DNA from 2 places in the Actinocatenispora thailandica genome. Region 1 is predicted to be linked to the other one. Evidence: predicted binding sites of a transcription regulator. Region 1 holds the regulator's gene; the other holds the start of a gene.

The links. The regulator HspR, encoded in region 1, represses chaperone genes until heat shock. The targets are predictions, from matches to a motif close to TTGAGTNNNNNNNACTCAA.
Region 2: a site for HspR is predicted at 2,336-2,354, ahead of lon (endopeptidase La). Genes of this name have one in related genera too.

Annotation. Positions count from the first base shown of each region.
Region 1 covers NZ_AP023355.1:7,140,007-7,151,829, reverse strand. The annotation lists gene Athai_RS32385 (aldo/keto reductase) at 1-607, shown strand, start outside; gene Athai_RS32380 (TetR/AcrR family transcriptional regulator) at 703-1,347, shown strand; gene Athai_RS32375 (cation:proton antiporter regulatory subunit) at 1,472-1,972, shown strand; partial or broken gene Athai_RS32370 (cation:proton antiporter) at 1,976-3,175, shown strand; gene Athai_RS32365 (antitoxin) at 3,463-3,801, opposite strand; gene Athai_RS32360 (antitoxin) at 3,979-4,179, opposite strand; gene Athai_RS32355 (heat shock protein transcriptional repressor HspR) at 4,406-4,852, opposite strand; gene dnaJ (molecular chaperone DnaJ) at 4,864-6,021, opposite strand; gene grpE (nucleotide exchange factor GrpE) at 6,062-6,742, opposite strand; gene dnaK (molecular chaperone DnaK) at 6,835-8,718, opposite strand; gene Athai_RS32335 (hypothetical protein) at 8,993-9,748, opposite strand; gene Athai_RS32330 ((Fe-S)-binding protein) at 10,172-11,823, shown strand, end outside.
Region 2 covers NZ_AP023355.1:2,998,122-3,009,944, forward strand. The annotation lists gene lon (endopeptidase La) at 1-2,284, opposite strand, end outside; gene trxA (thioredoxin) at 2,574-2,951, opposite strand; gene Athai_RS13305 (2-hydroxyacid dehydrogenase) at 3,058-3,969, opposite strand; gene Athai_RS13310 (putative bifunctional diguanylate cyclase/phosphodiesterase) at 3,993-6,146, opposite strand; gene Athai_RS13315 (TrmH family RNA methyltransferase) at 6,388-7,203, opposite strand; gene Athai_RS13320 (spermidine synthase) at 7,308-8,165, shown strand; gene add (adenosine deaminase) at 8,200-9,207, opposite strand; gene Athai_RS13330 (response regulator transcription factor) at 9,487-10,188, shown strand; gene Athai_RS13335 (sensor histidine kinase) at 10,240-11,547, shown strand; gene Athai_RS13340 (5-dehydro-4-deoxyglucarate dehydratase) at 11,722-11,823, shown strand, end outside.

The sequences.
Region 1 (11,823 bases):
CGAACCGTTCAGCAGCCTGTCGTCGATGCCGGCCCAGCTGCGGGCAATGGCCCGGGTGCTGCGGGCCGGCAAGATCCGCGCGGTCGGCGTCAGCAACGTCGGCGGACGCCGGCTGCGGGCCGCCCACCGGGTGCTGCGCGACGAGGGCATCGAGCTGGCCGCCAACCAGTTGCAGATCAACCTGGTGCACCGGGCGATCGAGGACAACGGCGTGCTCGACGCCGCCCGGGAACTCGGCATCAGCCTGATCGCGTACTCGCCGCTCGCCGGCGGCCTGCTGACCGGCCGCTACCACGACGCGCCGGACGAGGTCGCCGCGCTGCGGCCGGGCCGGCGCTACACCAGCCGCGGCGCGTTCTCCGCCGCCGGGCTGGCCCGCACCCGGCCGCTGATCACCGAACTCCGGGCGATCGCCGACCGGCACCACGCCACCCCCGGGCAGGTGGCGCTGAGCTGGCTGATCCGGTACTACGGCGACACCGTGGTGGCCATCCCCGGCGCCTCGAAACCGCGGCACGCCACCGAGGCGGCCGGCGCGATGGACGTCCGGCTCACCGCCGACGAACTCGCCCGGCTCGACCAGCTGTCCCGGCCCGCCGTCCGGTGACCGTGCCGGCGATGCCGCACCGAACGCCGCCGCGGGCCCGGCGAGCCGGCCCGGCCACGAGCCCGCCACCAGGGCCCGAGTCGTAACCTTGCCGCGTGCGTCGAGCCGGCAGGAAACAGCACTACCACCACGGCGACCTGCGCGCCGCGCTGGTCGACACGGCGATCGAACTGATCGCCGAACGCGGCGTCGCCGGGTTCTCGCTGGCCGAGGCGAGCCGGCGGCTCGGCGTCGCGGTCAGCGCGCCGTACCGGCACTTCGCCGACCGGCAGGAGCTGCTCGCCGCCGTCGCGGTACGCGCCTGCGAGGTGCTCACCGACACCGTCGCCGCCGAGTCCGCCGACGCGCACACCTCGATCGAGGCGCTCGTCGCCGCGGCCCGCGGGTACGTCCGGTTCGGGGTCGAGCAGCGGGCGCTGTTCGAGGCGGCGTTCGGCAGCGCGCTCGACCGGCCCCGGCACCCCGAACTGGTGCGCGCCACCGGCCCGCTCAAGGACGCGTTCCTGGGCGCCGCACTGGACCTCTCCGACGGCGACCCGGACCGGGCGGGTGCGCTCGCCCTCGCCGTCGCCACCACCGCGCACGGGCACGCCGTGATGGCCCACCTCGGCGCCTTCGGTACCGGCCCGGACGCCGCCGAACTCGCCATCGGGCGAGCCGGCGACGCCACCCGGGCCCTGCTCACCGGACGCCGCGCCATCCCGCCGCTGCCCAACGCGCTGCACCTCGACACCCCCTGACCCCTCGCCGCCCGCACACCAGCCACCCCGGTACCGGCCGGTCCGGCCCGGAGGACGCACCCACGATCGCCTTGTAGGGTTGCCACTCCGGCCGAAGCAAGAGGACTGCAAGGCGGTGAACACCGTGCGGGTACGGGTCGAGAAGGCCGTGCTACCAGGCATCGGCGTGCGGCACGACCTGGCCACCACGTCCGGTCGCCGGATCGGCGTCGTCACGCACCGGTCGGGCCAACGCGACCTGGTCGTGTACGACCCGGAGGACCCGGACGAGAGCAGCGACACGGTGCCGCTGACCGACGACGAGGCCGACGCGCTCGCAGTGATCCTGGACGCGTCCCGGGTGCTCAGCCAGCTCGCCGGGCTGCACGACCAGGTGGCCGGCACCCTGGTCATCGAGCAGATCCCGGTCCGGGCCGGCTCGCCGTTCGCCGGCCGGGCGATGGGCGACACCCAGGCCCGCACCCGGACCGGTGCGTCCATCGTCGCGGTGCTGCGGCACGGCGAGGCCGTCGCGTCACCCACCCCCGACTTCCGGCTGGCCGGCGGCGACCTGATCGTCGTCGTCGGTACCCGCGAGGGTGTCGACGGGGTGGCCGACATCATCGCCCACGGTCAGCCGGGGTAGCCGGTGGACAGTGCCGCACTCCTCACCGAAATCGGTGCGCTGCTGCTCGGCCTCGCCCTGCTCGGCCGCGTCGCCCGGCGCGTCGGGCTGACCCCCATCCCGCTCTACCTGCTCGCCGGGCTCGCCTTCGGCCACGGCGGGCTGCTGCCGCTGTCGGCCAGCCAGGAGTTCACCGAGGCCGGCTCGGAGATCGGCGTCGTCCTGCTGCTGGTCATGCTCGGGCTCGAATACTCACCGAGCGAGCTGGTCGGCAACCTGAAACGGCACGCGCCGTCCGGCCTGCTCGACGCGGTCCTCAACGCGGTACCCGGCGCCGCGCTCGCGCTGATCCTGGGCTGGGGCCCGGTCGCCGCCGTGGTGCTGGCCGGCATCACCTGGGTCTCCTCGTCCGGCGTGATCGCGAAGGTACTCACCGACCTCGGCCGGCTGGGCAACCGGGAGACGCCGACGGTGCTGTCGGTGCTGGTCACCGAGGACCTGGCGATGGCGCTCTACCTGCCGATCCTGACCGCGGTGCTGGCCGGCTCCGGGCTGCTGATGGGCGGCCTGACGCTCGGCATCGCGGTCCTCACCATCACCGCGGTGCTGGTCGTCGCGATCCGGTACGGCGGGTTCATCTCGGCGCTGGTCTCGGCCAGGAACGCCGAGTCGTTCCTGCTCGGTGTGCTCGGCCTGACGCTGCTCGTCGCCGGCGTCGCGCAGGGGTTGAAGGTGTCGTCCGCGGTCGGCGCGTTCCTCGTCGGTATCGCGCTCTCCGGTGAGGTCGCCGAGCACGCCAGCCAGCTGCTCAGCCCGCTGCGCGACCTGTTCGCCGCGGTGTTCTTCGTCTTCTTCGGCCTGCACACCGATCCGCGGTCGATCCCGTCGGTACTGCTGCCGGCGGTGGCACTGGCCGTGGTGACGATGGGGACGAAGGTCGCGACCGGGTACCTCGCCGCGAAACGGGCCGGCATCGCACCACGCGGCCGGTGGCGAGCCGGGCTCGCCCTCACCCCGCGGGGCGAGTTCTCCATCGTCATCGCCGGGCTGGCGGTGGCGGCCGGGATCGAGAAGCAGATCGGGCCGCTGGCCACCGCGTACGTGATGATCACCGTGGTGGTCGGGCCGCTGCTGGCCCGGCTGACCGACATCGGCCGGCCACGCCGGCGGGTCCGGAGGATCGCCGCGCCGGCCGCCGCGGGCGCGCCGATCGCGGTCGACGACCTGATCGGCCCCGCGGAACACGCCGCGATGCTGCCCACGCAGCCCGCCCCGGCACGTGAACCGGACGCGCCCAGCGTGCTCGACGAGACCTCCGCCGAGCGCGACGACGTGCACTGACGCCACCACGCCGCGGTCGACCACCGCCGCAGCGCTGCTGCGCTGCGGCCGGCCCGATCGCCGCCGGCCGCCCGGCCAGCTCCAGCCGGGCAGGTCAGCTCCGGCCGGGCGAGTCAGCTCCGGCCGGACGGGCCAGCTCCGGCCGGACGGGCCAGTTTCGGCCGGGCGAGTCAGTTCCGGCCGGACGCGCCCGTGGCGCCGCCGGCCTGTTCGCCACCGGTCGGACCGGCGCCGCCCTGCTCCGAGCCCGGTGCCTGCTGGTCCTGCTCGGCGAACCGGTCCAGGCTGTCCTTGGCCCGGCCGACCCCGGTCCCGATCCTGTCGGAGTACTTCCCGCCGGTCTTCTCGTCGAGGAAGCCGGCCGCCCGATCCAGCTTCGCGTCGATCCTGTCGTTGTGCTCGGCCGCCAGCCCGCGGGCCCGGTCGGTGGCCTTGTCGGCCAGCTCGGTGGCCCGATCGGCGAACTCGTCGAACCTCTCCCACAAGCTCGGTCGCTGACGCTCGCTCATTCGGTGGAGCCCCTTCCGCATGATCGGTCGATCTCCATCGTGCCCCGCCGGTGCCGCGCCGCCCAGCCTCGCGGACCGAAACCGGGGTAAACCCGGGGTTGTCCCGCACACGAGAAAGGTCCTGGCCGCATCCGACGGATGCGGCCAGGACCGTGTTCATCGCCCCGAGGGGGACGATCAGCGATCGTCGCCCATGTTGCCCATGAAGTCCTTGCCCTTTTCGCTGGCGGCGTCCAGCTTGTCGTCGTACTTGCCGCCGGTCTTCTCGCTCGCCATGTCGCGGGCCTTGTCCACGCCCTGCTCGGCCTGATCCTTGTGCTCGCCGAGCATGTCCTTGGCCTTGTCCTTCATGTCGTCGAACTTGTCCTTCATCCCCATGACCCGTTGTCCCTCTCGTTGCGATCCGCGATGACCGGCCGGCCACCGCCACCACCCGGAAGGCGGCTCCGGTGACCGACGCTACCGAGCGGCAACGGGCTGGCCTCGATCTTCGACGTTTCGCCGGTACCGGCCACCCGGACGTGCGACACTGCCCCCACGCACGCGCCCGGCCGGGGAACGGCGCGTTCCCCGGCCGGGCGCGTGGTGGTGTGGGTGGGTCGGCTCAGCGGTCGCGGCGCCGCTGTTGGGCGGTGCGTGGCCGCCAGACGACCAGCGCGGTCTCCTGGGTCGGCACCAGATCCCGCCCGTACGACGGGGACATGGCCTGCATCTCGGCGAGCTGGTGGCGCGCCTCGATCAGCTGCTCCTCCAGCTCGGCGACCCGGCTCTGCATCAACCGGGTGGCCTGCTCCAGCTCGATGATCCGCTTGATCCCGGCGAGGTTGACCCCCTCCTCCTGGGACAGCCGCTGGATCTCGCGCAGCAGTGCCACATCGCGCGCGCTGTACCGCCGGCCGCCGCCCGCGGTGCGGCCCGGCTGCACCAGCCCGAGCCGGTCGTACTGCCGGAGGGTCTGCGGGTGCATCCCGGCCATCCGGGCGGCGACGGAGATGACGATGACCTTCGCGTCGGACGTCGACTCGATGTCGACGAAGAACTCCATGGCCATGCCCGACCTCCTCAGTGCTCCTGCCGGCGGACCCGGGCGTCGATCTGGTTCCGCGGCGCGGCCGGCGTCTCCGCCGCGAACTCGGCCAGCGCCTTGCGGGCACGTTCGGACAGCTCCGGCGGTACCGCCACGTCGATCGTCACCAGCAGGTCGCCGGCACCCGTCTTCGCCGGCACACCCTTGCCGCGGACCCGCAGCACCCGGCCGCTGGGCGTACCCGGCGGGACCCGCACGGTGACCACCCCGTCCACCGTGGGCACCCGCAGGTCGGCGCCCAACGCCGCCTCGGCGAACGTGACCGGCACGGTCAGCGTGATGTTCTTGCCGCTGCGGCCGAACAGGTCGTCCGGCGTGACGTGCACCAGCACGTACAGATCGCCGGCCGGGCCGCCGCGGCCACCCGGCTCACCCTTGCCCCGCACCCGGATCCGCTGCCCGTCCGACACCCCGGCCGGCAGCCGGACCGACATCGTCCGGGTCTTGGTGACCCCGCCGCTGCCGCGGCACTCCGGGCACTTCTCGTCCACGATCGACCCGGTACCGGAGCAGTCCTTGCACGGCTCGGAGAAGCTGAACGCCCCCTGGTTGCTGGAGGTCAGCCCGCTGCCGTGGCAGGTCGGGCAGGTGCGCGGCGAGGTGCCCGGCTTCGCGCCCGTTCCGTGGCACAGGTCGCAGACGCCGGGCGAGCGCAGCGACAGCGGCAGCGTCGTGCCGAGCACCGCGTCGGTGAACCCGACCGACACCTCCGCCTCGATGTCGCGCCCCATCCGGTCGGTCGGCGGCGCGTTGTGCCGGCCGCCGCCGAACAGCGAACCGAACAGGTCGGTGAACCCGCCCGCCCGGTTCTGCGCGTTGCCGATCAGGTCGGACAGGTCGAACGGCATGCCGCCGCCACCCGGCGCCCCGCCCGGCATCCGGCCGCCCAGGCCGCTGCCGAACAGCGACCTGGTCTCGTCGTACTCCTTGCGCTTCTTGTCGTCGGAGAGCACGGAGTATGCCTCGGAGACGTCCTTGAACCGCTCCCGGGCGGCGTCGTCACCGGGGTTGTGGTCGGGGTGCAGCTCCCGAGCCAGCTTGCGGAAGGCCTTCTTGATGTCGCTCGCCGGCGCATCCTTCGGCACCCCGAGGACCTCGTAGTAGTCCTTCTCCAGCCAGTCCTGTTGGCTCACCGCAGCAGCCCCCCTTCCACCTGTCCACGCAGCGGACCGGTCAGCTCTCCGACCCGTCCGTGCTCGACTCGTCCGTGCTCTTCTGGTCGCCGGCGTCGGCGGCCTTGCCCGACTCGGTCGCCGCCTCGGCCGGCGGCGCGTCCGGGTCCGGGTCGGCGACCGCGACCATCGCCGGTCGCAGCATCCGCTCGCCGTGCCGGTAGCCGCGCCGCATCACCATCACGCAGGTCGGCTCCGTCACGTCCGGCGACAGCGAGTGCGCCACCGCCTCGTGGTGCATCGGGTCGAACGGGTCGCCGGCCTCGCCGTACGGCGTGAGGCCCGCCTTGGTCAGCGCCGAGACGAGCTGGTCGGCGACCGCGCCGAACGGACCGACCAGGTCACCGTGCTCGCGGGCCCGGTCCAGGTCGTCCAGCACCGGCAGCAGCGACGCCAGCACCGCGCCGGTCGCCTGCTCGGCGGCCACGTTGCGGTCCCGCTCGACCCGCCGCCGGTAGTTCGCGTACTCGGCGACGACCCGCTTCAGGTCGGCGGTGCGCTCAGCGAGCTCGGTACTCAACTTCTCCACCTCACCGGCGTCGGGCGCGGCGGTCGGCTCCGACGTACCAGCCGCTGCGGGCTCGGCATCCGCCGCCGCGGGCTCGGCATCCGCCGGGGCGGCGGTCTCCGTACCCCCGCGGGGCGAGGTGCCGTTCGGATCGATGCGACGCCGGTCGCGCACGACTATCCGCTCCTCCTGCTCTTCGTCCTCGCGCGGGCCGGTGCCCCCGGCGGCCGGGGGCACCTTTCCTGCGTCGGCGCTGTTGCGCTCGGTCACTTCTTGTCGTCCTCGTCCACGATCTCGGCGTCCACGACGTCGTCCTTGCCACCCGCGGCGGAGCCGGCCTGCGCCCCCGCGTCACCGGTCGCACCGGCGCCGGCGGCACCCTCGGCGCCCGCCGAGGCACCCTCACCGGCGGCCTGGGACGCCGCGTACATCGCGGCACCGGCCTCCTGGGAGACCTTCGCGAGCTTCTCCTGCGCCGTCTTGATGGCCTCGATGTCCTGGCCGCCGAGCGCGCCACGCAGCTCGCCCAGGGCCTCCTCCATCTCGGACTTCTTGTCGGCCGGGATCTTCTCGCCGTTCTCCGCGAGGAACTTCTCGGTCTGGAACTGCAGGCCCTCCGCCAGGTTGCGGGTCTCCGCCTCCTCGCGACGCTTCTTGTCCTCGTCGGCGTGGTCCTGCGCCTCGCGCATCATCCGCTCGATGTCCTCCTTCGGCAGCGAGGAGCCGCCGGAGATGGTCATCGACTGCGCCTTGCCGGTCGCCTCGTCCTTGGCGGACACGTTGACGATGCCGTTCTCGTCGATGTCGAAGGACACCTCGATCTTCGGCACGCCCCGCGGCGCCGGCGGCAGCCCGGTCAGCTCGAAGGTGCCGAGCTTCTTGTTGTACGCGGCGATCTCGCGCTCGCCCTGGAACACCTGGATGAGCACCGACGGCTGGTTGTCGTCGGCGGTGGTGAACACCTCGGACCGCTTCACCGGGATCTTGGTGTTGCGCTCGATCAGCTTGGTGAACACGCCACCCTTGGTCTCGATGCCCAGCGACAGCGGGGTCACGTCGACCAGCAGGACGTCCTTGACCTCGCCCTTGAGCACGCCGGCCTGCAGCGCGGCACCGACCGAAACGACCTCGTCCGGGTTGACGCCCTTGTGCGCGTCCTTGCCGACCAGCTCCTTGACGACCTCGTTCACGGCGGGCATCCGGGTGGAGCCGCCGACCAGGATCACGTCGTCGATGTCGGACACCTTGATGCCGGCGTCGCGCACCGCCTGCTCGAACGGGGCCTTGGTGCGGTCCAGCAGGTCCTGGGTGAGGCGCTGGAACTCGCTGCGGGACAGCGAGATGTCCATGTGCAGCGGGCCGTCCGGGCCGGCCGTGATGTACGGCAGGTTGATCGTGGTGTTCGTGGTGGCGGACAGCTCGATCTTGGCCTTCTCCGCAGCCTCCTTGAGGCGCTGCAGGGCCATCTTGTCCTTGCCCAGGTCGACGCCGTGCTGCCCCTGGAAGGTCTGCACCAGGTGCTTGATGATGCGCTCGTCCCAGTCGTCGCCGCCGAGGTGGTTGTCACCGTTGGTGGCGAGCACCTGGATCACGCCGTCGCCGATCTCCAGCAGCGAGACGTCGAACGTACCGCCGCCGAGGTCGAAGACCAGCACGGTCTCTTCCTTGTCGCCCTTGTCCAGCCCGTACGCCAGGGCGGCCGCGGTGGGCTCGTTGATGATGCGCAGGACGTTGAAACCGGCGATCTCGCCGGCCTCCTTCGTCGCGGTGCGCTGCGCGTCCTCGAAGTACGCCGGGACGGTGATCACTGCGTCGGTGACCTGCTCGCCCAGGTAGGCCTCGGCGTCGCGCTTCAGCTTCTGCAGGGTGCGGGCGCTGATCTCCTGCGCGGTGTACTTCTTGTCGTCGATGTCGATCGACCAGTCGGTGCCCATGTGCCGCTTGACCGACCGCACGGTCCGGTCCGGGTTGGTGATCGCCTGCCGCTTGGCGACCTCACCGACGAGGACCTCGCCGTTCTTGGCGAACGCGACGATCGACGGGGTGGTGCGGGCGCCTTCGGCGTTCGCGATGACGGTGGGCTCGCCGCCCTCCAGGACGCTGACCACAGAGTTGGTGGTGCCGAGGTCGATGCCGACCGCACGTGCCATGTTGTCTTCCTCCGATACTGATGCCAGGTGGCCGTTTTCTGGTGCCATGTGGCGAAGTTGAGTGCGCTTGACTCAATGTTGACGCGACCGTGGACCGATCGTCAACTCGGGTTGAGTCTGTCTCACGCAACCTTCATGGTCACACAACGCGGCACCCGGGGTTCGCATTCCCCCGGACGGTGCCGGAACACGGCTACGACCAGTGACGGAGCACACCGGGCGACCCATCCGGGCCGACCCGGTCGGCGGTAGCGGGTCGGAGGCGCCGGGCAGGTCAGTGCCGGCCGGCGTCCCCGGCGGCGCGCAGCGCGCGGGGCAGGTTACCGAGCACCGGCAACTCCTGGGTAGCGCGGGCACGGTGCCCGACCAGACGCTCGGCCGAGCGCTCGATCGGCACCTCGGCAGCGTCGGCGGGGTCCGCGCGGCGGCGCCGGCCGCGGGTCGGCGCGCCGGCCCGGGTCGCCGGGACGAGACCGGCCGCACGCTGCGCGAACGACGGCCGGTCCGCGGCCACGGCATGCCGGCCGGTGCCCTGCGCGGGCAGTTCGGTGACCTCCCGGCCGGGGTCCGGCTCGGCGGCATGGGTCGCCGGGTCGATGCCGGCCGCCGCGCCGGCCGGCCGCAGCGGCGGCGCGGCCGACCGCACCACTCGCCCGGCCGCGCCGGCGTCGCCGGTCGCCCGGGGCGCGCCGGCCCGCCGCACCACGCTCGCCGCCCCGGAGTCGGCCGCCCGCCGAGAACCGCCGGCCGCCCCCGCGGCGTCCGACCGCCGCAGCCCGCCAGCCGCCCCGGGGTCGGCCGCCCGCCGCGGCGTCGTACCCGGTGGGCAGACATCGGCGAGGATCGAGTCGGCGACCTCCCAGCTCGGGCACGGCCACGAGCTGTGACATTCGGCGCACTCGGTACCGAGCAGGCTGTCCGGCTGGTGCCCGTACCAGATGTCGGCGGCGAGTGCCCACGCCGTCACCTCGACGACCGCCGCCGGTGGCTGGCGCGGCGGCGGATCATCCAGCGTGTACGGACTGCGCATGGCTGCGGGTACCTCCTCGGCCGCGGCGCGGCGTCCCCCTGCCGGTCGCCGGCCACTCGGCTCTGTTCGAGTCGCCGGCGGGCGGCCCGCCGCACGGCTGGTTTGCGGGCCGCGCCCGAAGCCGTACGGATTCCGGGGCCACCCCTGGCGCCTCTACTGCTAACGCAAAACCACCGAGGGCGGTCACGCAAGCACTGTCCGTACCGGTGATTGCGGAAGGCCAGGTTGCCCGGGGTGAACACGTAGGGTGTGAGCGTCGGATCGGACCCGTTCGGCCGGAGTTCGCGGGTTCGCGCGCCCGACCGGACAAACCCGGCCGCGCGGGGCCGGTCGGCGGCCGGGCGGCGGGCCGGACCCCACGTGCTACCGGCGAGTAATAAGCTGTCGGCAGCCCACACCCGCAACCCGGGAGGAACGCGGACCATGCACGCGCTCCAGATCGTCGCCACCGCGGTGGCCTGGCTGGTGTTCGCCGGCGCCGTCGTGATGGCCGTCCGTGCCGCGCGATACTTCGTCCGGCTGTTCCGGGTCGGCGCGAGCGACCCGAGCCGGTTCGTCGCCAAGGGCCAACGCACCGCGACCATGCTGCGCGAGATCCTCGGCCACACCCGGATGCTCAAGTGGACCCGGGTCGGCGTCGCGCACTGGTTCGTGATGGTCGCGTTCGGCTCCCTGCTGTTCACCATCGTCGAGGCGTTCGGCGAGGTGTCCAACCCGCGGTTCGAGTGGCCGGTGATCGGCCACTGGACGGTGTACGGCCTGCTCATGGAGCTGATCGCCGGCCTGTGCTGGGTCGCGATCACGGTGCTGATCATCATCCGCCAGGTGAACCTGCCGCGCCGGCGCAGCCGGTCGCGGTTCCTCGGCTCCACCGCCTGGCAGGCGTACTACGTGGAGTGGACGATCTTCGCGATCTGCGCGTCGATCTTCGCCATCCGCACCTTCAAGATCGCCGCCGGCGACTTCCCGTACCCGACCTGGGCGACGCCGCTGTCGCACGCGTTCGGCTCGATCTTCACCGGCATGTCCACCGACACCGCGCTCACCCTGGTCACGGTCTGCGCCCTGGTCAAACTGCTGGTGTCGTGGGTGTGGTTCATCGTCATCGGGCTGAACCTGACGATGGGTGTCGCCTGGCACCGGTTCCTCGCGTTCTTCAACATCTTCTTCAAGCGCAACTCCGACGGTGCCGCCGCGCTCGGCCCGCTGCGGCCGATGATGGCCGACGGCAAGCCGCTCGACTTCGAGGAGGCCGACCCGGAGAAGGACCCGTTCGGGGTGGCGCAGGTCGAGCAGTTCAGCTGGAAGGGCCTGCTCGACTTCACCACCTGTACCGAGTGCGGCCGGTGCCAGTCGCAGTGCCCGGCCTGGAACACCGGTAAGCCGCTGTCACCGAAGCTGATGATCCTGTCGCTGCGCGACCACGCGCACGCGAAGGCGCCCTACCTGCTCGCCGGCGGCGGCAAGGACGCCACCGGCGAGGAGAAGGCGAGCCAGGAACAGCTGGCCGGGGTGGACGCGCTGGCGCTCGCCGAGGCGGACCGCCCACTGATCGGCGGCCCGGACGAGAACGGCGTCATCGACCCGGACGTGCTGTGGTCCTGCACCACCTGCGGCGCCTGCGTCGAACAGTGCCCGGTGGACATCGAGCACGTCGACCACATCGTCGACATGCGCCGCTACCAGGTGCTGATCGAGTCGAGCTTCCCCACCGAGGCCGGCGTGATGCTGCGCAACCTGGAGAACAAGGGCAACCCGTGGGGTGCGAACCCCAACACCCGGGAGGACTGGACCAAGTCGCTCGACTTCGAGATCCCGCGGGTGGGGAGCGACGAGGCCGCGGACTTCGAGTACCTGTACTGGGTGGGCTGCGCCGGCGCGTTCGACGACCGGGCGAAGAAGACCGCGAAGTCGGTGGCCACCCTGCTGCACGAGGCGGGCGTCAGGTTCGCGATCCTGGGCGAGGGCGAGACCTGCACCGGTGATCCGGCCCGGCGGATGGGCAACGAGTTCGTGTTCCAGATGCTCGCCCAGCAGAACGTGGAGACGCTGAACGAGGCGTTCGAGGGCCGGGA
Region 2 (11,823 bases), 4.1 Mb from region 1:
CGACCAGGTGAATCTGCAGCGCGTCACGCACCGCCGCCGGTACCTCGTCCAGGTCGGGCTCGTTGCGCCGGGGCAGGATCACCTCGGTCAGCCCCGCCCGGTGCGCCGCCAGCAGCTTCTGCTTGGCCCCGCCGATCGGCAGCACCCGTCCGGTCAGCGACACCTCGCCGGTCATCCCGACCTCGGCCCGTACCGGCCGTCCGGACAGCAGCGATGCCAGCGCGGTGGTCATCGTGACGCCGGCGGACGGCCCGTCCTTCGGCACCGCACCGGCTGGTACGTGCACGTGGACCCGGTGGTCGGCCAGCGGCTCGGTCGGCACCCGCAGGGCGTCGGCGTTGGCCCGCAGGTACGACAGCGCGATCTGGGTCGACTCCTTCATCACGTCGCCGAGCTGACCGGTCAGGGTCAGGCCCGGCTCGCCGGCCAGCAGCGCCGCCTCGACGAACAGCACCTCGCCGCCGGCGCCGGTGACGGCGAGTCCGGTGGCCACGCCGGGCGTGGCGGTCCGGTCGGCGACCTCCGGGGTGAACCGCGGCCGGCCGAGGAACTCGCGCAGGTCGTCGACGTCGATGGTCAGCGGCGGCTCGGCGGCGCCGGTGGCGAGCCTGGTCGCCACCTTGCGCAGCGCGCGGGCGAGCAGCTGGTCGAGCTGGCGCACCCCGGGCTCCCGGGTGTACTCGCCGGCGATGCGGCGCAGCGCGTCGTCGGTCAGCGTGACCTCGTCGGTGTCCAGTGCGGCCCGCTCCAGCTGCCGGGGCAGCAGGTGGTCGCGCGCGATCGTGACCTTCTCGTCCTCGGTGTAGCCGTCCAGCCGGATCAGCTCCATCCGGTCCAGCAACGCCGGCGGGATCGTGTCGGCGACGTTGGCGGTGGCGAGGAACAGCACGTCCGACAGGTCCAGCTCGACCTCCAGGTAGTGGTCGGTGAACGTGTGGTTCTGCGCCGGGTCCAGCACCTCCAGCAGCGCCGCGGCCGGGTCGCCGCGGTAGTCCGCGCCGACCTTGTCCACCTCGTCCAGCAGCACCACCGGGTTCATCGAACCGGCCTCGGAGATCGCCCGGACGATGCGGCCCGGCAGCGCGCCGACGTAGGTACGCCGGTGGCCGCGGATCTCCGCCTCGTCCCGCACGCCGCCGAGCGCCACCCGGACGAACTTGCGCCCGAGCGCACGTGCCACCGACTCACCCAGCGACGTCTTGCCCACGCCGGGCGGCCCGACCAGTGCCAGTACCGCACCGGAGCCGCGGCCGCCGACCACCGACAGGCCGCGCTCGGCCCGCCGGGACCGGACCGCGAGGTACTCCACGATGCGGTCCTTGACGTCGTCCAGCCCGGCATGGTCGGTGTCCAGCACCTCCCGTGCCGCCGGTACGTCGGTCGAGTCGGTGGTGCGGGTGGTCCACGGCAACTCCAGCACCGTGTCCAGCCAGGTACGGATCCAGCCGGCCTCGGGGGACTGGTCGGAGGCGCGCTCCAGCTTGCCCACCTCGCGCAGCGCGGCGGTCTTCACCTTCTCCGGCAGCTCCGCCGCCTCGACCCGGGACCGGTAGTCGTCGGCGCCGTCCGGCTCGTTCTCGCCCAGCTCCTTGCGGATCGCGGCGAGCTGCTGGCGCAGCAGGAACTCCCGCTGCGACTTGTCCATGTTCTGCTGCACGTCGTCGCGGATCTTCTCCGCCACCTCGGACTCGGCCAGGTGGGTCTTCGCCCAGGCGAGCAGCTTCTCCAGCCGGTCGGCCGGGTCCTCGGTGGACAGCAGGTCGAGCTTCTGTTCGGTGTCCAGCCAACTGGTGTAGCCGGCGGTGTCGGCGAGCTCGCCGGCGTCGCTGATCGCGCCGATCCGGTCGATCACCTCCCACGCGTCACGCTGCTGCAGGATCGAGGTCAGGACCGACTTGTACTCGGTGGCGAGTTCGGCGGTCCGGGCGCTCGGCGCCGGATCGGTGATCTTGTCGGCCTGCACCCAGAGCGCGGCTCCGGGGCCGTTCACGCCGGTACCGATGCGGGCCCGGTTCGTCGCGCGCACGACCACGGCGGGCTCGCCGCCGGGCAGCCGGCCCACCTTGACGATCTCGGCCACGACGCCGATCGCGGCGTAGTGCCCGTCGATGCGCGGGACGAGCAGCAGTCCGGGGGTGTCGCGCGACGTGGTCGCGGTCCGGGCGGCGTCCACCGCGGCCTGCCGTTCCGAGTCCAGGGTGACCGGGACGACCATGCCGGGCAGGACCACGGTGTCGGACAGCGGCAGTACGGGCAGCTCGTAATCGGCCTTGTGGTCAGCCATCTGGTCAGCCATGTGTTGGGGCTCCATTCCTCGTACTCGCCCCGGACAACCTTGAGCCGACCCGACTCATTCCCCAGGAAGTTTCACCGTCAGCGAACAAGGACGGTGCAGAACATGTCGGGCGCGCCGTGATGGTGCCGAGTGGCCGGTTCGGGTCGGTCTCGGGGTGTTCGTTCGTGCCGCCGGACCGAACGCGTGGGCAGACGACGACGGCGCGGGTCCGACCGTGGTCGGGCCCGCGCCGTCGAGACGACCGCGGTGGTCGGGCCGGTGTGGGCCCGGTCGGGTGTCAGGCCTCGGTGCCGCCGGCCTGCTGGTCGGCGACGCTGGCCCGGACCTCGTCCATGTCGAGCTTGCGGGCCTGGTCGATGACGTCGGTCAGCGCCGACTCGGGCAGCGCGCCGGGCTGCGAGAACACCACGATCTTGTCCCGGACGATCATCAGGGTCGGGATCGACCGGATGTCGAACGCGGCCGCCAGCTCCTGCTGCGCCTCGGTGTCGACCTTGCCGAACACCAGGTCCGGATTGGTCTCCGCGGCCTTCTCGTACACCGGTGCGAACATCTTGCACGGGCCGCACCAGCTGGCCCAGAAGTCGATCAGCACGGTGTCGTTGCTCTCCAGCGTGCTGTTGAAGTTGTCCTTGGTCAACTCGACGGTCGGCACGGTGTCCCCTTCCGGATCGATACCCCTCGGGGGTAACAACGGTGGCCGGCCCCCGCGCATTCCCGGCGCGGGCGCCCGTCGGTCCACCGTAGCGCGCAGGCCGAACTCAGCCCTCCCGGACCACGTTGCGCAACGGCGCACCGGTGACGAACCGGTGCAGCTGGTCGCCGATGAGCCGGCGTGCCCGGGGATAGAAGGTCGCCGAGCCGCCCGCCACGTGCGGCGTGATCAGCACGCCCGGATGCGACCACAGCGGGTGGCCGGCCGGCAGCGGCTCCGGATCCGTCACGTCCAGCGCGGCCCGCAGCCGGCCCCGCCCGGTCTCCGCCGCGAGCGCCTCGGTGTCCAGGGTGCGGCCGCGACCGACGTTGACCACCAGCGCGCCGTCCGGCAGCGCCGCCATCGCGGTGGCGTCGAACAGCCGCTCGGTCGACTCGTTGTCGGGCAGGATCAGTACCACGATGTCGGCTTTCGGCAGCAGCGCGGGCAGCTCGGCCACCCCGTGCACCCGCGTCTCGGGCCGGGCCGACCGCGCCACCCGGACCACGCTCGCCTCGCAGGCCAGCAGCCGGCGCTCCAGCGCGGTACCGATCGAGCCGTACCCGACGATCAGCACCCGGCTGTCCGCCAACGACCGGGTGTAGTGCGGCTCCCAGCGGCGCTCGCGCTGGTCGTCCACCCAGGTCGGCAGGTCGCGCTGGGCGGCGAGGACCAGCCCCAGGGCGTGCTCGGCGGTACTGGCATCGTGCAGCCCCCGCCCGTTGCACAGCGTCAGGCCCGGACGGAGCAGCGGGAGGAGCTGTTCGTACCCGGCGGTCAGCGCCTGCAGCACCCGCAGCCGGGGCATCGCGGTGACCAGGCCCCGAGCGCTCGACACCCCGTACGGCAGGACGTAGAACGAGACGTCGGAGACGTCCGGCGGCGCGCCCTGCCCGTCCCACACGTCGACGCGCAGCGTGGCCGGCCAGCCATCGCCGCCGTCGGTGAGCTGCCACGGGACCAGTACGTGCTCAGCCATGCCTGCCGATCCTAGAAGGTCGCCTACGGGCGGCGCTTCGAGGACGCCCCCTGGTCGGGCGGCACCACGGTGCGGCCGGCGGCGAGCAGCTCGTCGAGGTGCGCCGCCGCGGCGGGCCGCCCGTACCGGAAGCCCTGACCCCACTCGCAACCCAGCTCGCGCAGCCGGGACTCCTGCCGGGCGGTCTCGACCCCGCCGGCGGTCACCGTCAGCCGCAGGGTGTGCGCGAGGGACACCAGGGCCCGCACGATCGCCACGTCGGCCCGGTCCGGGTGGCTGGGTGCGTTGAAGCTCTCGGTGAACGAGCGGGCGAGCTTGATGCCGTGCACCGGCGCCTGCCGCAGGTGCACCAGGTTGGAGTATCCGGTGCCGAAGTCGTCGATCACGATCCGAACTCCCGCGTCGTACAGGGTGTTCAGCGCGGCGACCGGCTCGGCACCGATCAGCGCGCGTTCGGTCACCTCCAGCTGCAGCGCCTCGGCCGGCAGGTCGGCGGCGGCCAGCGCCTGCCGGACGTCGTCGACCAGGTCGGCGGCGCACACCTGGCGCACGGTGAGGTTCACCGAGACCACCGGCGCCCAGCCGTACCGGTCGAGCCAGCGGCGGGCCTGCGCGCAGGCCGCCCGCAGCACCCAGCGGCCCAGCGGCACGACCACCCCGGTCTCCTCGGCGATGCCCAGGAACGCCTCCGGACCGAGCTCGCCGAGCCGTGGGTGCCGCCAGCGCACCAGCGCCTCCAGCTCGGTCACCCGCCGGTCGGCGAGATCGACCACCGGCTGGTACGCCAGGGTGAACTGCTCGGTGCGCAGCGCTCCGGGCAGCGCCTCGGCGAGCAGCTGCCGGGCGGCCTGCTGCGCGTCGCGTTCCGGATCGAACGTGGCCCAGCAGCCCTTGCCGGCAGCCTTCGCCCAGTACAGCGTGATGTCGGCGGCGCGCATCAGTTCGGCGGCGTCGGTACCGAGGGTGGCGCGTTCGATCACCCCGATGCTCGCCGAGACCGACAGCTCGTGGCCGCCCACGGTGATCGGTTCGTCGAGCGCGGCGAGGATCCGGTCGGCCAGGGCCACCAGCTCCGCCTCGCCGGCCGAGTCGGCCCGCAGCACCATGAACTCGTCCCCGCCGAGCCGCGCGACCAGGCTGTCCGACCCGGCCGCCGCGGCGATCCGGTCGGCGACGTGTCGCAGCAGCTCGTCCCCGACGTGGTGGCCGAGGCTGTCGTTGATGATCTTGAAGCCGTCCAGGTCGAGGAAGCACAGCCCGATCCGACCGGCCCCCCGGCCGAACAGCCGGTGCAGCCGTTCGGTGAACAGGGTGCGGTTCGCCAGGCCGGTCAGGGTGTCGTGGGTGGCCTGCCAGGACAGCGTGTCGGCCAGGTGGTGCCGGCGGGTGTTGTCCTCGCCCATCACCACCAGGTACGAGGGCCGGCCGGCCGAGTCGCGCACCACCGACACCGCGAGCAGCGCCCACAGCAGCTCGCCGTCGTCGGCGACCAGCCGGCGCTCGGTGCGGATCCGGCCGACGGTACCGGTGGCCAACCGGTCCGAGACCATGTCGCGCAGGCTGTCCCGGTCGTCCGGATGGACCAGGCCGAACAGGTCGCGGTCGGTGAGCCCGCCGGGTGCGCTGCGCAGCATGGTGTTCAGCGCGTCGTTGGCCGCCACCACCCGGCCGCCCAGGTCGGTCAGCGCGATCCCCATGGCGGAGTCCGCGTACACCGCGTGGAACCGCGCCTCCGCCGCGGTCAGCGCGCGCTCCGCGCGGGCCTGTGCCTGCATCGCGGCCAGCCGGATCATCTCCTGCTCGGCCAGGGTCCGGCCACGCAGCGCCGCGGTGTAACCGGCGGCGAGGCCGGCGGTCAGCGTGCCGTGCTGCTCGGTGGGCAGCGCCGGGTCCAGCGCGATCAGCGTGCGGGCCAGCGCCTCGGTGTCGGTGAAGTGCTCGGCGACCAGCCGGCCACCGACCGCGACGGCGGTGTCGTACCCGCCGTCCGGGTCGGTGCCGGCCGCGAACAGCTCCTCGACCAGCGGCCGCAGCCGGCCCGCGAGCGCGCCCCGGGCCACCGGCACCACGCTGGTCTGCCAGATCGCGGCCGCCCAGTGCGCGGCGGCGCGGTCGACCCGACCGCGGGTGCCGTCCCGAGTTCCGGCCGCGGTGCGGCGGCCGGCGTGCCCGCTCAACGTGCGGGTCCGATCCGCCCGAACGGCTCGACTGGTGCGCTCACGACGCACCCGACCGCCTGCCGGCCCGGTGCTGCGCCCGGCCCTGTCACGCCTCTGCCCCCCGGCTGCCGGCGTCCACCGGGTCGGCGGCGCCGCGTGTTGTCCCAACTGCCTGATCGATCATAATGCGCCTCGGTTGTACCGTGCCCGCCGTGATGATCACGGTCGGACGACACCACCGGGCCGGCGCGACCGCCGCTCAGCGCGGGGCGCGTTGCCCGGCGGCGTGATACAGCACCAGGCTGCCGGCGACCGCCGCGTTCAGCGAGCTGGCCGAGCCGCCCATCGGGATCCGCACCATCGCGTCGCACGCCTCCCGCCAGGCGCTGGACAGGCCGGACGTCTCGTTGCCCACCACCAGGACGGTCGGCCCGGTCAGGTCGGCGGCGGGAAGTTCGACGGCGCCGGTCTCGTCGGTGCCGACCAACCGCACCGGCAGGCCGCCGGCACGCAGCCGCGCCACCCAGGCGAGTACGTCCCGGCGCTCCGCCCGGACCACCGGCAGCGCGAACAGCGAACCGGTCGACGCCCGCACCGCGCGCGGCTCGTACGGGTCGGCGGCGTGACCGGTGACGATCACGCCGGTGGCGCCGAACCCGTCGGCCGAGCGGGTCAGGGTGCCGATGTTGCCGGGGCTCGCGGCCCGGTCGAACACCACCGCGAGCAGGTCCGGTCCTGCGGGCAGCCGGTCCAGCCGGTCGGGTTGCTGGTGGGCGATCGCGACCAGTTCCGGTGGTTCGTCCTTGCCGCCCAGTTCGGCCAGCAGCTCGGGGGCGACCTCCACCAGCTCGGTGGCGGGGCAGCGGGCGACCAGATCGGCCGCCCACCCGGACAGCCGCCGACCGTACGGCCGCAGCAGCGCGGCGAACCGCCAGCCGTGCCGGACCGCGAGCGTGATCGGCCGGACCCCCTGCACCACGAACAGCCCGGACCGGGTGCGTTTGGTGCGGTTGCCGAGCAGTGCCTGCCACTGCTGGAAGCGGGCGTCGCGGCTGGTGACCGCGCGGTGGGCCATACCGCTCCTTCGCCGTACGAGTCTGGATCGCGTCCTGCAACCTACCGGCTCCGGCCGGGCCGCCCCGCCGGTGCCCGGCGGCGAGCGGTGACGATACTGGCCGGGTGGCGGGCAGACGACGGGGCGGTGCGGTGGTGCGCGCCGAGGTGGACACCGGTACCGCGGAGCTGGTGGCGGACCCGGACAGGCCCGACGCGTACACGTTGTTGCTGGACGCCGCGCTGCAGTCGCACGTGGACCTGGCCGACCCGACCCGGCTGGAGTTCGAGTACGTGCGGTGGCTCGGCGACCTGCTCGACCTGATCGCCGCGCCGGCGGCGCCGATCGGCGTGCTGCATCTGGGTGGTGGCGGGCTGACGCTGCCGCGCTACGTCGCCGCGACCCGGCCCGGCTCGCCGCAGCGGGTGGTGGAGCGCGACGGCGCGCTGGTGGAGATGGTGCGCCGGGAGCTGCCGCTGCCTCGGGAGTGCCGGCCGCGGATCCGCGTCGGGGACGCCCGCGAGGTGGTGCAGGCGATGCGTCCGGCCAGCGTGGACGTGGTGATCGGCGACGTGTTCGCCGGTGCCGCCATCCCGGTCGAGCTGACCAGCGTGGAGTTCCTGACCGCGGTCGCCCGGCTGCTGCGACCCGGCGGCTGCTACCTGCAGAACGTGGCCGACGGTGCCGGCTGCGCGTTCACCCGCAGCCAGGTCGCGACGCAGCGCGCCGTGTTCGCCGAGACGCTGCTGGTCTCGGACGCCGCGGTGCTGCGCGGTCGCCGGTTCGGCAACCTGGTGCTGGCGGCGGCGGACCGGCCGTTGCCGGTCGCCGAGCTGACCCGCCGCGGCGCCGGCGCGGCGTTCCCCGCCCGGGTGATGGCCGGCGAGCAGCTCGACCGCTTCGTGGCCGGCGCCCGGCCGGTCACCGACGCCACCACCACCGCCAGCCCGCGACCGCCGAGATCCCCGTTCCTTTCCGGCTGACCGGGTCGACCGCTTCAGGCGGTGCCGGGCTGGTTCAGGCGGTGCCGGGCTGGGCGGCCGCCCAGGCGTCGATGTCGCGGCACAGCGCCGCGCGGACCGGCTCCGGCGCGAAGGAGGCCTCGACACCGGCGCGGGCCAGCTCGGCGAGCCGCGCCGGTCCGAAGTCGAACGCGTCGGCGATCCGCCGGTACTCGGTGCTCAGCGTGGTACCGACCACCGCCGGGATGTCGGTGTTGACGGTCACCGCGAGCCCGGCCGCGCACAACGCCGGGAGCGGGTGGGCGGCGAACGACTCGACCACTCCGAGCGCGACGTTCGACGACGGGCAGACCTCCAGCGCGACGCCCCGCTCGCGTACCTCGGCGAGCAGGTCCGCGTGCTCGGGATCGTCGTCCAGGATCCGGATGCCGTGGCCGAGCCGGGCGGCGTGGCCGCGCCGGACCGCCTCGGCGACGCTCGCCACCCCGGCGGTCTCGCCGGCGTGATGCACCAGGGCCACGCCGGCGTCGGCCGCCTCGTCGAGCACCGTGGCGAACGGAGCCAGCGGGTACGCCTCGTCGCCGGCCAGCCCGATCGCGACGACCGCGGGCGCGTGGCTGCGGGCCAGCGCGACGGTACGGCGCAGCCGTTCCACCCCGCGCCGCCGCGAGTGGTCCAGGATCACCCGGGTGACCAGGCCGTACCGGTCGTGGCCCTCGGCGAGCCCGTCGAGTACCGCGGCGAGCGGCATGCCCGGTGCGTCCAGTCGCTCCTCGTGTGCGGCGGCGGTGAACGTGATCTCGGCGTACCGCAGGCCCTGCCCGACGGCGTCGGCGCAGAACTCCACCGCGACGCGGCGGAAGTCGGTCGCGGTGACCAGGCAGGCCCGTACCGCGGCGCCGTGGTCGCCGAAGGCGCGAAACCCGTCGAACCGCCGGCCGCTGGTGTCGTCGGGCAGCGGCCGCCCGTTGCGCGCGGCGAGTTCCCGCAGCGTGTCGCGGCGGATGGTGCTCTCCAGATGGACGTGCAGTTCGGCCTTGGGCAGCCGGGTCAGGGTGCTCACCCGCCGGACGGTACGGCCGTGGTGGCCCGGACCGCGAGTGGATTGCGTGCCAGCAGGATCGATGGCGGCGTTTGCGGGACGGATGACCGGATTCGGATCCGGCGCGCCTCTTGCGGCCGGCTAACCATTCCCTTGCCTTCGGGCACCTAGCTTTGAAGGCACACGCGAACGACGCCAGGGGGTGCTGGGCCGGTGACCGGACCGGTGGGGGGCGGCGAGGGGTCGCCGTCTGGTACGACCGCGACCAGCGAGGCGGGGCCGGCCGGTAGGGTGTCCAGCATGGCGCGGTTGCTCGTGGTGGAGGACGACGCCACGATCGGCGGGTTGTTGGAGCCGGGGCTGCGGGCGCACGGCCACGACGTGCGCTGGGTGCGCTCCGGCCGGGACGCGCTGGGCGCCGCGGCGAGCACCGAGTTCGACCTGGTGCTGCTCGATCTCGGGCTGCCCGACCTGGACGGGGTCGAGGTGTGCCGTCGGCTGCGCGCCGCGCAACCCGGCTGCGTGCTGGTGATCCTCACCGCGCGGCGCGAGGAGATGGACGTGGTGGTCGGCCTGGAGGCCGGCGCCGACGACTACCTGACGAAGCCGTTCCGGTTCGCCGAGCTGCTCGCCCGGATCCGGGCGCACCTGCGCCGGGGCGCGCCGGCGCCGCCGCACCAGCAGTCGCTGCGCATCGGCGAGCTGGTGGTCGACGGCTCGGCTCGGCGCTGCACCCTCGGCGGGGTGGAGGTGTCGCTGCGGGCCAAGGAGTTCGACCTGCTGGCCCGGCTGGCGGCCGAGCCCGGCGTCGCGATCAGCCGGGAGCGGCTGATGTCCGACGTCTGGGACGAGAACTGGTTCGGCTCGACGAAGACGCTCGACGTGCACATGGCCGCGGTACGGCGGCGCCTCGCCGACGCGGAGAGCCAACTCGGCAACGGTGTGGTGGCACCGCGGATCACCACCCTGCGCGGCCGCGGCTACCGGATGGAGGCGGACTGATCGGCGGGCGGCCGGCCGCCGGGCGGCCGGCCGGATCCGGGAGGTAGCGGCGTGCGCCAGCGCATCCTGTCGGTCGGCCTGCTCGCCGCGATCCTCGCCGCGGGCCTGTTCGGCATCCCGTTCGCGGTGGTGCTCGGCCAGTTGCAGGTCGCCGACGCGCGGGCGGAGATGGAACGGGTCGCCGACCGGACGGCGGTGGACATCACCGCGGACTACGCGACTCGCCGCGCCCCGGAGTCGATCCCGCACACGTCGCACGGCATCGTGCTCGGCCTGTACGACGGGAACGGCCGGCTCACCGACGGCGCCGGGCCGGCCCGGGCCGACTCGGCGGTGCGCGCGGCGATGTCCGGGGGCCAGGTCACCACCGGCGAGGACACCGGTGAGCTGGTCGTGGCGGTGCCGGTGGAGAAGGGCGAGCGGGTGGCCGGTGCGGTGCGCGCGTCCACCTCGCGCAGCCAGGTGTACTGGCGGACCGTGCCGACCTGGTTGACCATGGCCGGTCTGGCCCTGGTCGGCATCGTGGCGGCCACCGTGTTCGCCCGGTGGCAGGCCGGCCGGCTGGCCGAGCCGTTGCAGCGGTTGGCCGGGGCGGCCCGCCGCCTCGGCGACGGCGACTTCAGCGTCCGGGCCCGCACCATCGGCATCACCGAGATCGACTCGGTGGCGAACTCGCTCAACTCCACCGCGGACCGGCTGGGCGGGCTGGTCGCCCGGGAGCGGGCGTTCTCCGCGCACGCCTCGCACCAGCTGCGCACCCCGCTGACCGGGCTGCGGCTCGGGCTGGAGATGGCGCTGGAGAAGCCGAACGGGGACCTGCGCCCGGACGTGCTCGCCGCGATCGAGCACGCCGATCGGCTGGAGCGCATCGTCGACGACCTGCTCGACCTGGCCCGGGACGTCCCGCCACCGAACGAGCCGCTGGACGTCGCCGGCCTGCTCGCCGACCTGCGTGCGGACCGGCTGCCCACGCTGACCGCGGCGCGGCGGTCGCTGCTGGTGGCGGTGGAGGGTGACATCCCGCGCTGCGCCGCCTCGGTCAGCGCGGTGCGCCAGATCCTGTCCGTACTGCTGGACAACGCCACCGTGCACGGTGCCGGGCAGATCACCGTGACGGCCCGCAACGCCGGCGGCGCGCTCGCGATCGACGTCGCCGACGAGGGCGCGGGTACGGCCGCGTCCGAGCAGGCGCTGTTCGCCCGGCGCAGCGGTGCGGCGGCCGGGCACGGGATCGGGCTGCCGCTGGCGCGCAGCCTGGCCGAGGCGGAGGGCGGCCGGCTACGGCTGACTCGGCCCGCGCCACCGGTGTTCACCCTGCTGCTGCCGGCCCGCCGGGCCGAGTGGGCGAACGACGAGTAGGCCGCCCCGGTACGAGCCCGGGCAGGCGGCCCGCGGCGGGTGTGCGGTGCGGTGCGGAGGTTCGTCACGCCGGCCGCTGTCGCCTTGACCCTGCTCCTTTGCCGGCCCTAACGTCATCACGAACGATGATCTGAATACTGGATGCCGTCCACATATGTGGACGCAGGAGGTTCGATGCGACTCGACGGGCTGCTCTCGTTCCCGCTGACCCCGTTCACCGCCGACCGTGCCGACGTGGCCTGGCCGGTCCTGTCGGACCACCTGGAACGACAGCTG